3 regions of the Pseudomonas sp. AC229 genome follow, and region 3 is predicted to be linked to each of the others. Evidence: predicted binding sites of a transcription regulator. Region 3 holds the regulator's gene; each other region holds the start of a gene.
What was found. Region 3 encodes sigma-54, which starts transcription at its own class of promoters, with help from an activator protein. Its sites were predicted from a motif close to ANTGGCATNNANNTTGCTNT; they were not measured.
Positions count from the first base shown of each region.

Region 1: the regulator sigma-54 is predicted to act here: its motif matches at 4,084-4,103, upstream of AC0IW7_RS05795 (flagellar hook-length control protein FliK).
Region 2: the regulator sigma-54 is predicted to act here: its motif matches at 1,381-1,400, upstream of flgB (flagellar basal body rod protein FlgB).

Region 1 covers NZ_CEEDHK010000003.1:199,613-204,809, reverse strand. The annotation lists gene fliO (flagellar biosynthetic protein FliO) at 1-277, opposite strand, end outside; gene fliN (flagellar motor switch protein FliN) at 281-742, opposite strand; gene fliM (flagellar motor switch protein FliM) at 801-1,766, opposite strand; gene fliL (flagellar basal body-associated protein FliL) at 1,806-2,363, opposite strand; gene AC0IW7_RS05795 (flagellar hook-length control protein FliK) at 2,744-4,045, opposite strand; gene AC0IW7_RS05790 (Hpt domain-containing protein) at 4,200-4,559, opposite strand; gene AC0IW7_RS05785 (ATP-binding SpoIIE family protein phosphatase) at 4,590-5,197, opposite strand, start outside.
Region 2 covers NZ_CEEDHK010000015.1:45,995-51,191, forward strand. The annotation lists gene AC0IW7_RS19970 (chemotaxis protein CheV) at 1-309, shown strand, start outside; gene cheR (protein-glutamate O-methyltransferase CheR) at 365-1,192, shown strand; gene flgB (flagellar basal body rod protein FlgB) at 1,449-1,856, shown strand; gene flgC (flagellar basal body rod protein FlgC) at 1,871-2,323, shown strand; gene AC0IW7_RS19990 (flagellar hook assembly protein FlgD) at 2,344-3,021, shown strand; gene flgE (flagellar hook protein FlgE) at 3,053-4,378, shown strand; gene AC0IW7_RS20000 (flagellar basal body rod protein FlgF) at 4,573-5,197, shown strand, end outside.
Region 3 covers NZ_CEEDHK010000001.1:386,524-391,720, forward strand. The annotation lists gene lptB (LPS export ABC transporter ATP-binding protein) at 1-724, shown strand, start outside; gene AC0IW7_RS01740 (RNA polymerase factor sigma-54) at 884-2,395, shown strand; gene hpf (ribosome hibernation-promoting factor, HPF/YfiA family) at 2,521-2,829, shown strand; gene ptsN (PTS IIA-like nitrogen regulatory protein PtsN) at 2,844-3,308, shown strand; gene rapZ (RNase adapter RapZ) at 3,327-4,181, shown strand; gene AC0IW7_RS01760 (HPr family phosphocarrier protein) at 4,216-4,488, shown strand; gene pmbA (metalloprotease PmbA) at 4,540-5,197, opposite strand, start outside.

The DNA of each region.
Region 1 (5,197 bases), on a different contig from region 3:
CCAGCCGCTCACGCGGGCCCAGCGGTTGGCTGGCAACCAGTTTGATGACCTGGCCGCCGCGCGGGCCGATCTGCTGCACACGGCGCAGCAGCCAGGCCAGCACGAAAATCATGCCGATCACCAGCAGCAAACCCAGCAGCACCTGAACCAGCTGACCGCCCATGCTGCCTTCGGCCATGGGCGTGGCCAGGGTTTTGCCCGGCTCGGCAGCACTGGCCAGCAGCGGCAATGCCGTGACCAGCAACGCCGCCCGCCGACGTAGAAACGATGGACTCATGGTTTAGCGCAGCTTCTTGATGCGTTCGCTTGGGCTGATCACGTCAGTCAGGCGGATGCCGAATTTCTCGTTCACTACCACCACTTCGCCATGGGCGATCAGGGTGCCATTGACCAACACGTCCAGCGGTTCACCGGCCAGGCGATCAAGCTCGATGACCGAGCCCTGGTTGAGTTGCAACAGGTTGCGGATGGTGATTTCGGTGTTGCCCACTTCCATGGAAATGGACACCGGAATGTCGAGAATCACATCCAGGTTCGGGCCTTCCAAACTCACCGGCAGGTTGTTTTTTGGCGAGCTGGCGAACTCTTCCATCGAGGCGCGCGGCGCGCTGCTTTCGCCGGCGCTCTGGTTGAGCATCGCGTCGATGTCGTCCTGGTTCGCGTCACCGGCCTCAGAGAGCGCAGCCGCCCATTCGTCTGCCAGTGCCTGCTCTTCCGGGGAGGTTTCTTCTTCGTCTGCCATGTGTTCCTCGCCTTGCATTATTCGGTGGTGCTAATGGGTTTAAAGCTGGCGGAGTCGCTCAGCGTTCAATCGGTTCCAGCACCTGGAAGGCCAGGTTGCCTTTGTGGGCGCCGAGCTTGACCTTGAAGGCCGGCACGCCGCTGGCCCGCATGATCATTTCTTCGGGCATGTCCACGGGAATCACATCGCCGGGCTGCATATGCAGAATGTCGCGCAGCCTCAATTGACGGCGCGCGATGGTCGCGGCCAAGGGCACGCTGACGTCGAGGATGTCTTCGCGCAGGGCCTTGACCCAACGCTCGTCCTGGTCGTCGACATCGGACTGGAAGCCGGCGTCGAGCATGTCGCGAATCGGTTCGATCATCGAATACGGCATGGTCACGTGCAGGTCGCCGCCACCGCCGTCCAACTCGATGTGGAAGGTCGACACCACCACCACTTCGCTGGGGCTGACGATGTTGGCCAGCGCCGGGTTTACTTCCGAGTTCATGTACTCGAAGTTCACATCCAGCACCGCGTGCCAGGCTTCCTTGAGGTCGATAAACGCCTGGTCGATAACCATGCGTACCACGCGCAATTCGGTGGGGGTGAATTCCCGGCCTTCGATCTTGGCGTGACGGCCGTCGCCGCCGAAGAAGTTGTCCACCAGCTTGAACACCAGCTTGGCGTCGAGAATGAACAGGCCGGTGCCGCGCAGCGGTTTCATCTTCACCAGGTTGAGGCTGGTGGGCACGTACAGCGAATGCACGTACTCGCCGAACTTCATCACCTGCACGCCGCCCACGGCGACGTCGGCCGAGCGGCGCAACAGGTTGAACATGCTGATACGGGTGTAGCGCGCGAAGCGCTCGTTGATCATTTCCAGCGTGGGCATGCGCCCGCGCACGATGCGGTCCTGGCTGGAGAGGTCGTAACTTTTGACGCTGCCGGGGATGGCGGCGTCTTCGGTTTCCACCGCGCCGTCGTCGACACCATGCAACAGGGCATCGATTTCATCCTGGGATAACAGGTCTTGGACGGCCATCTGCGTTACCTACTGAAAGACGGTGACTGAATAACGGGTTTATTGCAGAACGATATTGGTGAACAGCACTTGCTCGACCGTGGTATCGCCCACTTCTTTCTTCGCCAGTTCCTGCACGCTGGCGGTGGCCAACTGACGGAGCATTTCCTTGCCGACCGGGGTCGTCAGGTTGTCAAAATTCTGGCCCGAGAACAGCAACACCAGGTTATTGCGCAGCACCGGCATATGGGCCTTGAGCGCGTCGACTTTATCTTTATCGCGCGCCATCAAGGCGACGCTGACTTGCATATACCGCTGGCGCCCGTTGACGTTGAAATTCACCACAAAGGCTGGCGCCAACACTTCGTAAATCGCCTCTTTTTTCAGCGGTTTGCCGTCCGGGCCTTTGCCCTCTTCGGCGCCGCCGTGCTCGCCTTCCTTTGCCGCTTCGGCAGCAGGCGCGCTCTTGTGCATCAAGAACCAGGTGGCGCCGACCGAGCCACCGATGGCGATCAGCAGGCCGACCACAATCAGGATGATCAGCTTCAGCTTGCCCTTGCCGGGAGGCGGTGCGGAGCCATCGGCCGCCGGTGCTGCTGCTTTTTCTTTCTTAGCCATGCCAATAATCCGTCACTGATCGGAAATCTATCCGTGTTCAAAGGGTTAGGAGCAAGTGTTATGCCAGCTTGCCAGGCACGAGTGCTAACAAGCTGTTTGCACGACAATTGCTGCCAGCAGTAGAGCAAACATAGCGGAGGACGCTCTGGGAAACTACCTACAACACAGACCGTTTACTGCAATTGCTCATCCATTACATGTCTGAAGCCCAGCTCCAGCGTTGGTTCTAACGCAACGGGCGCAGCGATATACCAGCCGCGTCTGACGCTGTCACTGAAAAAACGCGGCAGAAACAACAACGCCCGCTTACCGAATTGGTAAGCGGGCGTTGTCAGTCTAGATCACATGTGCCTGACGGCCCGGCCGCCGCCAGTGTCAGCTTAGGCGTAGTAGTCCACCAGACCACGGCCACCGGTGACGGCGCCGTTGCTGCGAATTTCGCTGGTGCCGACGCTGATCTCTTCATCGCTCCCACCGAAACCGCTGTTGCTGGAGCCACCACGGCTCTGCTGGCCATCGCCGCCGTTCTGCCCGGCCCAGCCGCGGTTGAGCGACTGATCAGACACATTGACGTCCATGGTCATGCCTTGCTGCGTGAACATCTCACGCAGGCGGTGCATGGATTCTGTCACCGCATCGCGTACCGCCATGTGCGGGCTGGCGAAGGTCACTTGGGTGGCGGCGTCCTGAGCCATGTTGATGCGCACTTCCAGGCGGCCAAGGTCTGGCGGATCGAGCTGGATGTCGGCCGATTTCAGGTTCTGGCTGGACATCCACATTACCTTGTCGACCACGTCTTCGGTCCACACGCCCTGCTGCATCGACACCGGCGCGCCTGGCACCAGCGGCGTGCGCTGCGCCTGGGTGACCTGCTGATTGACCGCCTGATTCAACGCGCTGAGCTTGTTGGCAAACGAATCGCTGGGCAGGTCGACGCTGCTGTCTTTTAAGGCCTCGATGCTGTCTTTGCCTTTATCCAGCAAACCCAGCTCGTCGGTGATCTGGCTTTCGCCGCCTTCGGTGTTGCCCGTTAGCTGCGCCATGGCAGCGGCAAAATCCTGGCCGCCGGTTTGCCCGGCCTGGGCGGCGGATGGATTGCTGGCGCCCTTCTGATTCGCCGCTTGCGCCTTGGCCGCCAGGTCGAGCACCAGGTCGACGCCCGGCAACTCGCTCATGGCATCCACCTGCGGGTCGTGGCCGGTGTCTTCGGTCTGGGTGATTTGTGGCGTCACCATGCCGGTGAGCGACAACGGTATATCGAGGGCTTCCTCGCCCTCCCCCGTGGTCGGCAGCGCCGTGTCTTCGGTGGTCGGCTGCTGCATCTGCTGCCCGGCCATGGCCAGCAGAATCATCGGGTCGATTACCGGCTCGCCGACTACCGGCTCGGTCGGCAAGGGATTGCCGCTATCGGCAACGGCCGGCTCGTCCGTGGTTGCCGCTGCAGTGGTTTGCTCGGCGGGTTTGCTGTCGTCAGCCTTGTCGTTGGACTTGGCATTTTTGGACTTGGCGGCCGCTTCGTTACGGTCGACAGCCTTGTCCTGACGCTCCTTGGCATACACCTTGGCGAAGCTGGAAGCATCGTCCTTGCTGGGCTCGGCCTGTTTAGGCTGAGACTTCGCAGGCGCTGCTTGCGGCTTGGCCACAGGGGCGGAATTCAGAAGTGGATCTGAGGCAACGGACATTTAGCACTCTCTCCGTGCGGGTGGGTCGTGATGGAGAGATAGCAAGGGATGGGCCAACTTTGCGCTGCCCACGTTTTGCGTAGTAGCCAGCTTGCTGGCGAACCGTGGAAAAGGCGCTTAACGAAGTTTGCAGGGTTCGCCAGCAAGCTGGCTCCTACAACGATGAAAACCGCTGGCGCTCGGACTTCAGCAAAATCCGCACAATGGCAAATTCGCGTTCGATCTGCTCCAGCACCGCTGGCGCATCCGCCAGCACGGTGGCGCTGCGCGAGTCGTCTTCCAGTTGCTTACACAGGTTCGCCAGCAACGGCGCGCCCATGTTGCTGCAGCTGCCTTTAAAGCTGTGGGCCGCCAGGCGAAGTTCGTGGGCATCGTTGTTTGCGAGGGCTTGGTGGAGCAGGCGCAGGCGTTCTTCGGAGTCGGCGACGAAGGTATCGAGCAGCAATGGATACTCAGCCTCCATGATGTCCTGCAAGCCGGCCAATACCGCACTGTCGAGATGTATGTCAGCCACCGGAACGCTCCCTGAGCAAAACGCTCAAGATTATGCCTGATCGATCCACGAGAACTCCACGCTCACGCCGCGTCCGTCATCTGCCCAGGTCGAGCGGTCGCTGAGCCGGCGGATCAGGCTCAGGCCGCGCCCTGACAAGCTTTGCGCGGTGCGCTGGCGTTCCAGAATGGTCGACACATCGAAGCCGGGGCCGCTGTCTTCGACCTTGACCACCAGGCGCCCACCGTTGGCTTCGGGCAGCAGTTGCAAGTGAAAGCGCACGTAGCCGTGGTCCAGCTCGGCCAGGCGCAGGCTGCGTTGGCGGTAGTACTCGGCAAAGCCGGCCGCATCGCATTTGAGACCGGAGTCCAGGCCCAGCACGCCGTGCTCAAGCGCATTGGAGTACAGCTCGGCGAGCACGCTGTATAACGCGCCGCCTTGGAAACGCAGGCCGTGCACTTCCAGCAGTAACTGCAAGAGGAAGGGCAATGGATTGAAGCGCTTAAGGGTCTGCGCGCGAAATTCGAAACTGGCGGCCCAGTCCAACGGGCTGCTGTGGCCGTTGTCGACAAACGCCAGCGCCGGGCGCGGCAAGGAGTCGGCCTCGACCATGCACACTTCGACCATGCTGACGTCGTCGTGCGCTTCACCGCGAAAAG
Region 2 (5,197 bases), on a different contig from region 3:
GCGCTCAACGATGGCCGCCAGGCCCTGGAATTTCTGCGCAAGTTGGCAGACGAGGGCAAGCGTCCGGAAGACGAGTTCATCATGTTGATTTCCGATATCGAAATGCCGGAGATGGATGGCTACACCCTGACAGCGGAGATTCGTGCGGACTCGCGCATGCAGAAGCTGCACATCCTCCTGCATACTTCCCTGTCGGGCGTATTCAACCAAGCTATGGTGAAGAAGGTGGGGGCCGATGATTTCCTCGCTAAATTCCGGCCAGACGACTTGGCCAACCGCGTGATTGAACGCATTAACGTTTCAGATTGAAGCTGAGGGCCGCACGGCCCTTTAGCAAACCTACAGGTATGGTGAGGCAGCGCTAGTGTCTTCAGGTAACGTGGATTTTGAGCAGTTCCGGATTTTCCTGGAAAAGGCCTGTGGCATCGTGTTGGGGGCCAACAAGCAGTACCTGGTTTCCAGCCGGCTGAACAAGCTGATGGAACAGAACAGCATCAAATCCCTCGGTGAGCTGGTGCAACGCATGCAAAGCACGCCGCGCGGTGGTTTGCGCGAGCAGGTGGTCGATGCCATGACCACTAACGAAACCTTGTGGTTTCGCGACACCTATCCGTTCGAAGTATTAAAAAATCGTGTCTACCCCGAGTTGCTCAAAGCCAACCCCAGCGCGCGCTTGCGCATCTGGTCGGCGGCCTCGTCGTCGGGGCAGGAACCGTATTCGTTGTCGATGGCCACCGACGAGTTCGAACGCAGCAACCTCGGCCAGCTCAAAGGCGGCGTGCAAATTGTTGCCACCGATCTGTCCAGCGCCATGCTGCAAGCCTGTAAATCGGGGGAGTACGACAGCCTGGCGATTGGCCGGGGACTCTCGCAAGAACGTTTACAGCGTTACTTCGACCCTAAAGGCAACGGCCGTTTTGCCATCAAACCGGCCATTCGTACCCGCGTCGAATTCCGCGCCCTGAACCTGCTCGACAGTTACGCCAGCCTCGGCAAGTTCGACATCGTGTTCTGCCGCAACGTGTTGATCTACTTCTCCGCCGAAGTGAAGAAAGACATCCTGCTGCGCATTCACGCCACCTTGAAGCCGGGCGGCTACTTGTTCCTCGGTGCTTCCGAAGCATTGAATGGCCTGCCGGATCACTACCAGATGGTGCAGTGCAGTCCGGGCATCATTTACAAGGTGAAATAACCTTGTAGCGGTGCCGAAAAGGGGAGGCCACGTGCCTCCTTTTTTATCGCCGTGCGTTTGCCCTTGAGCGGCAAATTTCTATCACGTCCCCGCCGTTGCCATTGCCGGGCAGCGGAAAAGCTTTGCCGGTTTCGCCGGAAAATCGACTCGCTCTAGCGCCAATATACTGATTTATAAGCAATAAATTAGTTGGCACAAGCCTTGCTAAATGTCTTGCACAGAAAACCCGTTGGCCCATTGGCAAAGGTTCGCAGACATGAGCATCAGCTTCGACTCAGCACTCGGCATTCACGAAAAGGCATTGGGCTTTCGCGCCCAACGCGCCGAAGTGTTGGCCAACAACCTGGCCAACGCAGACACCCCCAACTTTAAAGCCCGTGATCTGGACTTCGCCTCGGTGCTCGCCGCCCAGGCTGAAAAGAGCCAGCGCTCGCCGGTTTCCCTGGCCACCACCAACACCGGCCACATTGCCGCTGAAGGCATGGCCATTGCCGACCCGGGCCTGAAATTCCGCGTGCCGACGCAGCCCTCGATCGACCAGAACACCGTCGATGAGCAAATCGAGCAATCCAACTACGCAGAAAACGCTGTGCAATTCCAAGCCAGCTTCACCCTGCTGAACGCCAAATTCAAAGGCCTTGTTGCTGCGATTCGCGGCGAATAACGGAGACCACTGCCATGTCCCTTTCCAGTGTGTTCAATATCGCCGGTACCGGCATGAGTGCTCAGACCACCCGCCTGAACACCATCTCCAGCAACATTGCCAACGCCGAGACCGTGTCCTCCAGCGTCGACAAAACCTACCGCGCTCGTCATCCGGTGTTTGCCACCGTGTTTACCGACCAGCAAGCGCAGCAGAACGGCGACCGTGGTTCGCTGTTCGCCGACCAGGACAACTCGGGGCGTGGCGTGCAGGTCATGGGTGTGGTGGAAGACCAGAGCAGCCTCACGCCGCGCTACGAACCCAATCACCCAGCGGCGGATAAGGACGGCTACGTCTATTACCCCAACGTCAACGTGGTGGAAGAGATGGCCGACATGATCTCTGCCAGCCGCGCGTTCCAGACCAATACCGAAATGATGAATACCGCCAAACAAATGATGACCAAGGTGCTGACCCTGGGTCAGTAAGCCGGACTTAGGGGTAAGAAATGGCCGTCGATAGCGTAAGCAACCAGTCATCAGTCCTTGATCAGTACGCCATTAAGGACACTGGTACCCAGGACAAGACCCTCGGCAAGGATCAGTTCCTGCAATTGCTGGTAGCCCAAATGAACAACCAGAACCCGCTGGACCCGCAAACCAACAGTGAATTCGTGGCGCAGTTGGCCCAGTTCACTCAGGTGGAGAGTCTGGACAACCTCAACACCAGCGTGGAAAGCATCCTCTCCAGCACCCAGTCATCGCAGGCGCTGCAAGCCTCGTCGCTGGTGGGCCGCAAAGTGATCCTGTCCACCGACACGGCCATGGTCGACACCAAGGAAACGTTCAAAGGCTCGATTGCCCTCACCAGCGGCACCGACAACCTGTTCGTCAACGTGCTCGACAGCAAGGGTTCGCAAGTGGCGCGGGTCAACCTGGGCCAGCAGAAAACCGGTCAGGTCACGTTTATGTGGGATGGCAAAGATTCCAGCGGCAACGTCTTGCCGCTGGGCAAATACAGTTTCGAAGCCAAAGCGTCGGTGGGCGGCAAAGAGGTCGCCATGGGCACCAGCCTGCCGGCCAACGTCGACAGCGTGACCCTGGGGATCAACGGCGGCGAAATGCTGCTCAACCTCGCAGGGCTCGGCAGCATCGGCATTTCCAAAGTTCAAGTGATAGGTCAATAACTGCCGGCAACCCGGCGTTCAGGAGCATCCCATGTCGTTCAATATCGGACTTAGCGGTATCAAAGCCGCCTCCAGTGACCTGAATATCACTGGTAACAACATCGCCAACGCCGGCACCGTGGGCTTTAAACAGTCCCGTGCCGAGTTCCAGGATCTGTACTCCTCGTCGATGCTGGCCTCCAGCAGCAACGCCATCGGCAGTGGCGTGTTGCTCGGCAACGTGGCGCAGCTGTTCAACCAAGGCACCATCGACTACACCGAAAACGCCCTGGACATGGGCATCAACGGCAACGGCTTTTTCGTGACCAGCAACAATGGTTCGATCAGCTACACCCGTGCCGGTTATTTCGGTACCGATAAAGAAGGCTTTATCGTCGACAACAACGGCTACAACCTGCAGGGCTACTCGGTAGACGCCAACGGCCAGCTGCAGAACGGCATCGTCGGCAACCTGAGCATTCAAACCGCCAACCAGGCGCCGCGTGCGACCACCGCCATCACTCAGAGCTTCAACCTGAACTCCTCGAGCAAGGCGCCGACCACCACGCCGTTCGACCCGGCGGACCCGACGAGCTACACCTCGTCCACCTCGGTGAACATTTACGACGCCCAGGGCAACGCCCACGTCATGACCCAGTATTTCCTGAACAACGCCAACCCAGCGGCAACTCCGCCCGTGGCGAACAACTGGACCATGAACGTACTGATCGACGGCCGTAACCCGCAGGATCCGACCAGCACTACGCCGTTGAACTCGACGTTGACCTTCGACGGCGCCGGCCAATTGGCAACCGTTACGCCAAACACCGCTGGCCTGACCTACGCCAACAACAAACTCAGCATCAACAACTGGGTGCCGGCGCAATCCGACGGCGGCACGCCACCGGTGTGGTCTGCCAATGGCGCCGCCGCCTCGGCAGCGGTGACCCTGGATATCCGTGGTTCCTCGCAGGTATCCAGCACCTTCGCCGTGAACAAAGTCACCCAAGACGGTTACACCACCGGCCAACTGTCGGGTCTGGAAATTGACGACACCGGCCAGGTGTTCGCCCGTTACACCAACGGCCAGTCGAAGATTCAGGGTCAAGTGATTCTGGCCAACTTCGCCAACGTGCAAGGTCTGACCCCGGTCGGCAAAACCCAGTGGGTGCAGTCGGCGGATTCGGGCGAGCCGGTGGTCGGTACGCCCCGTGCCGGCACCTTGGGCTCGTTGACTGCCGGTGCGTTGGAGTCGTCCAACGTCGACATTTCCACCGAGCTGGTCGACCTGATCGTGGCGCAGCGTAACTACCAGGCCAACGCCAAAACCATCGAAACCGAAAACGCCGTGACGCAAACCATCATCAACCTGCGTTAAGGCGCTTGCCGCTGGCGGCAAACCGTCGCCGCACACCTGCAAAGGGCTTCTCTGGAAGCCCTTTGTTGTTTTTAAAATCTGTTTTTTATCAATGGCATACGGATTTTTTTAGGGATTGGCACGATGCCTGCTTTAAAGCTTGCATAGAGCCGCAGGCCGTCAACGTTTGGCGCGCCCAATCTCGGAGAATCACCATGGATAAAATGCTCTACGTCGCCATGACAGGCGCCAGCCAGAACACCCTGGCCCAGCGCGCCCATGCCAACAACCTGGCGAACATCTCTACCAACGGTTTCCGCCGCGACTTCGAACAAGCCCGCTCCATGCAGGTGTTCGGCGACAGCTTTCCGTCGCGCGTGTACGCCATGAGCGAACGCCCTGGCACCGACTTCACCCCCGGCACTTTGCAAGACACCGGTAACCCGATGGATGTCGCGGTCAGCGGCCAGGGTTGGGTGGCCGTGCAAGCGCCCGATGGCAGCGAAGCCTACGTGCGCACCGCCAGCCTGAAAATCGACGCCCTTGGCCAACTGCGCACCGGCAGCGGCTTGCCGGTATTGGGCAACGGCGGACCGATTGCCGTGCCACCGGAACAGAAAGTCGAAATCGGCGAAGACGGCACCATCTCCATCCGCGCCCTAGGCGAAGCGCCGAATGTGCTGGCCGAGGTTGACCGCATCAAGCTGGTCAACCCCGACCTCAAGCAAATGGAAAAAGGCCCGGACGGCATGATCCATTTCAAGGGCACCACGCCACCGTTGGCCGACAACACCGTGAAGTTGACGTCCGGTTTCGTCGAGACCAGCAACGTCAACGCGG
Region 3 (5,197 bases):
GGCGACTCTCAAAGCCCAACACCTGGCCAAAGCCTACAAAGGCCGCCAGGTGGTTCGTGATGTCAGCCTGTCGATCGAAAGCGGCCAGATCGTTGGCTTGCTGGGTCCTAACGGCGCCGGCAAAACCACGTGCTTCTACATGATCGTAGGCCTGGTCAATGCCGATCAGGGGCGCGTACTGATCGACCAGGACGACGTCACCAGCCTGCCCATGCACGGCCGCGCACGTGCCGGCATCGGCTACCTGCCGCAGGAAGCGTCGATTTTCCGCAAGCTGTCGGTGGCCGATAACATCATGGCCATTCTGGAAACTCGCAAAGAGCTCGACAGCGCTAGCCGCCGCAAAGAGCTGGAAAGCCTGTTGCAGGAATTCCACATCACCCACATTCGCGACAGCCTCGGCATGAGCTTGTCCGGTGGTGAACGCCGCCGTGTGGAAATCGCCCGTGCGCTGGCCACTGCACCGAAGTTCATCCTGCTCGATGAACCCTTCGCAGGCGTGGACCCCATCTCGGTTGGCGACATCAAGCAGATCATTCATCACCTCAAAGCCAAAGGCATTGGCGTGCTGATTACGGACCACAACGTGCGTGAAACCCTCGATATCTGCGAGACCGCGTACATCGTCAACGACGGCCAATTGATTGCCGAAGGCGACGCTGAAACCATCCTCGCCAACCAGTTGGTGAAAGAGGTTTACCTGGGTCACGAATTCCGCCTCTAAGAGCGTTCTGTAGCCGCAATCAGATGCGCACTACAGACTTCGATTGAGGACTAGGCAAACGCCTCAGACTTAGGCATATAATTTGCTTCCTGGTGGCGCTTCGGCGCCCTCGTTGTGGAAGCGCGTATGCGCCGGCGAATAAGGTCTTAAGCCCCCTCCATGAAACCATCGCTCGTCCTAAAAATGGGCCAGCAGCTGACGATGACACCGCAGCTGCAACAAGCCATCCGCTTACTCCAACTGTCCACACTGGATCTTCAACAAGAGATTCAGGAGGCGCTGGAGTCCAATCCCATGCTCGAACGCCAAGAAGAAGGCGAGGACTTCGATAACAGCGATCCGCTGGCCGATGGCGCCGAAAGCGCGCCGCCCGCGCCGAACAACGAAGAGTCCTACCAAGACACCAGCTACCAGGAAACCTCGGCACCTACCGTCGACAATCTGGAAGACGGCGAATGGGGCGAACGCATTCCCAATGAGCTTCCCGTCGACACGGCGTGGGAAGACATCTACCAAACCAGTGCCAGCAGCCTGCCATCCAACGACGATGACGAGTGGGATTTCACCACCCGCACCTCGGCTGGCGAAAGCTTGCAAAGCCATATGCTCTGGCAGCTCAACCTGGCGCCGATGTCCGACAAGGACCGCCTGATTGCGGTCACCCTGATCGACTGCATTAACGACCAAGGCTACCTGGAAGAAACCCTCGAAGAAGTGCTGGAGGCGTTCGATCCCGAGTTGGATATCGAGCTCGACGAAGTCGAAGCCGTGCTGCACCGCATCCAGCAATTCGAACCCTCAGGCATCGGCGCGCGCGACCTGCGTGAGTGCCTGTTGCTGCAACTGCGTCAGCTGCCAGCGAAAACGCCGTGGCTGCCCGAAGCGCAGCGCCTGGCCGGCGATTACCTCGACCTGCTCGGCAACCGCGATTACAGCCAACTGATGCGCCGCATGAAGCTCAAGGAAGACGAGCTGCGTCAGGTCATCGAACTGATTCAAAGCCTTAACCCGCGCCCGGGTTCGCAGATTGAAGCGAGCGAGCCGGAATACGTGGTGCCCGACGTGATCGTGCGCAAGCACAACGACCGCTGGCTGGTGGAGCTGAATCAGGAAGCGATGCCCAAGCTGCGGGTTAATCCGCAATACGCCGGCTTCGTTCGCCGCGCCGACTCCAGCGCCGACAACACCTTTATGCGCAATCAGCTGCAAGAGGCGCGTTGGTTTATCAAAAGTCTGCAAAGCCGCAACGAAACACTGATGAAAGTGGCCAGCCAGATCGTCGAGCACCAACGCGGCTTCCTCGACTACGGCGACGAGGCCATGAAGCCGCTGGTTCTGCATGACATCGCCGAAGCAGTGGGCATGCACGAATCAACGATCTCGCGCGTTACCACGCAAAAATTCATGCACACCCCGCGTGGCATTTATGAGCTGAAGTACTTCTTCTCCAGCCACGTCAGCACCTCCGAAGGCGGCGAATGCTCGTCAACGGCGATACGCGCAATCATCAAAAAACTGGTTGCTGCGGAAAATGCGAAAAAGCCGTTGAGTGACAGCAAGATCGCTGGTTTACTGGAGGCACAGGGCATTCAGGTAGCCCGTCGCACAGTCGCCAAATACCGCGAATCCCTCGGGATAGCGCCTTCCAGTGAACGTAAGCGACTGATGTAAACGCCTGACCCGGTTCGCCTGCGAACCTCGCTCTGGCAAGACGGCTACACTGATCCAAGGCCAAAGTGTTCCGGCGACAAGCCCGTTAGCTTGTCTCTTACACACGGCAATAAGGAGAAAGCGGTATGCAAGTCAACATCAGTGGACATCAGCTGGATGTGACCGACGCCCTACGCGACTACATCGACGAGAAGCTCAGTCGATTGGAACGCCACTTCGACAAGATCACCAACGTGCAAGTGACCATGGAGGTCGAGAAGCTCAAGCAGAAAATCGAAGCGACTTTGCACATCGCCGGGGGCGAAGTGGTCGCCAACGCCGAACATGACGACATGTACGCAGCCATCGATCTACTCACCGACAAACTCGACCGCCAACTTATCAAACATAAGGAAAAGCAACTGGGTCGCCTGCAAGGCGCCACAGCTCGCTGACACCATCCCAACCCATGATTCGACTTGAAAATATCCTGACCCCCGGCCGCTCCCTCGTGGGCGTGCCGGGCGGCAGCAAAAAGCGCGTACTCGAACAAATCGCCAACCTGGTCGCCCGCGAGTTGCCCGACCTCGATGGCCAAGACATATTCGAAAGCCTGGTGGCGCGTGAAAAGCTCGGCTCCACCGGCTTCGGCAATGGCATCGCCATTCCCCATTGCCGCCTGCCCGGCTGTACCGCTCCCATTAGCGCCCTGCTGCGTCTCGATTCCGCGGTCGATTTCGACGCCATTGATGGCGCGCCGGTCGACTTGCTGTTTGTGCTGCTGGTGCCGGAAGCGGCGACCGATGAGCACTTGGAATTGCTTCGCCAGATCGCCAGCATGCTTGATCGCAGCGAGGTTCGTGACCAGTTGCGCCACGCCTCAACCAGCGAAAGTCTTTACCAGGTCGTCGTCGACGTACAAAACGGCCGCTAGACGAACAGGTGACTGTGCATGCGTTTGATCATCGTCAGTGGCCGGTCCGGTTCAGGTAAGAGCACAGCGCTGGATGTGCTTGAAGACAACGGTTTCTACTGCATCGATAACCTGCCCGCCGGGCTCTTGCCCGAGCTGGCCGAACGCTCCCTGCTGCACACCGAATTGGTTCAACCGCTGGTGGCCGTGTCCATCGACGCGCGCAACCTGCCCAGCCAGCTTAAACGCTTCCCCGAACTGCTTGCCGAAGTGCGCGCCCGTCACATTCAGTGCGATGTGCTGTACCTGGACGCCGACGACGAAACCCTGCTCAAGCGCTTCTCCGAAACCCGCCGCCGCCACCCGTTGACCACCGACGAGCGTTCGCTGGCCGAAGCGATTCGCGATGAAAGCATACTGCTGAGCCCGATCACCGACCTGGCCGACCTCAAGGTCGACACTACGCACCTCAACCTTTACCAACTTCGTGACACCCTCAAGCTGCGCCTGCTGAACAAGCCGGAGCCGGGTACTGCGTTTTTGGTCGAGTCGTTTGGCTTCAAGCGTGGCATGCCGGTCGATGCCGACCTGGTATTCGACGTGCGCTGCCTGCCCAACCCGTACTGGAAACCCGAACTGCGTGAGCATTCGGGCCTGGATTCGGTGGTGTCGGACTATTTGCAGGAACAACCGGACGTACAGGAAATGTACGACGACATTTACGCGTACTTGCATAAATGGCTGCCGCGCATTGCCGCCAGCAACCGCTCGTACGTCACCGTGGCCATTGGCTGCACAGGCGGTCATCATCGCTCGGTATACCTGGCGGACCGGCTGGGGAAAGAACTGAAGAAAACCCTGAAAAACATCCAGGTTCGTCACCGCGATCTCTAGAACCGCGGGACTCTATAGAAGGACTTAAGCAGCGATGCCTGCCTGTGAAATCACCATCATCAACAAGCTCGGCCTGCATGCACGCGCCGCTGCCAAATTCGTCGGCGTGGCGGGACGTTTCCCCTGCCAGATTCGCATTGGTCGCAGCCCGGAAAGCTGTGTGGACGGCAAGAGCATCATGGCCGTCATGATGCTGGCCGCCGGCAAAGGCACCGACATTCACCTGAGCACCGACGGTGAGCAAGGCGATGAAGCCTTAGCGGCCTTGGTGGAGCTGATCAACAACCGCTTCGACGAAGGCGAATAACGCCAAGCGCTAGAGCAAGCGCGGCGCACGTCAAACGTGCGCCTGCCGGAATCAGCTACCGGCTACCGTCATTTTCTCGATCAATACCGAACCGGTTCGCACATTGCTGCGCAGCTCCAGATCGTTACCCACCGCGACGATCTGCTTGAACATGTCGCGCAGGTTGCCCGCGATGGTCACCTCCTGCACCGGGAACTGAATTTCCCCGTTCTCCACCCAGTAGCCACCGGCGCCGCGCGAATAATCGCCGGTCACCATGTTCAGCCCTTGGCCCATGAGTTCGGTGACCAACAAGCCGCGTCCCATACGCTTGATCAGCGCCTGCTGGTTTTCATCGCCATGGCTGACAAACAGGTTATGCACGCCGCCGGAGTTGGCCGTGCTCGGCATGCCCAATTTGCGCCCTGAGTACGTGCCGAGAATGTAGGAACGCAACTCACCGTTTTCGACGAACGACTTCGCGTAGGTCGCCAGCCCGTCACCATCAAACGAGGCGCTGCCCAACGCGCCACGAATATGCGGGCGCTCTTCAAGACTCAACCATTTTGGAAACAGCACCTGCCCCAGGCTGCCTTCAAGAAACGAGGACTTGCGGTAAAGATTGCCGCCGGACACGGCCGACAGAAAATGCCCGAATAACCCGGTGGCCAGCTCCGCCGCGAACAGCACCGGCACTTCGCACGTCGGCACCGGACGGGCGCCCAGACGG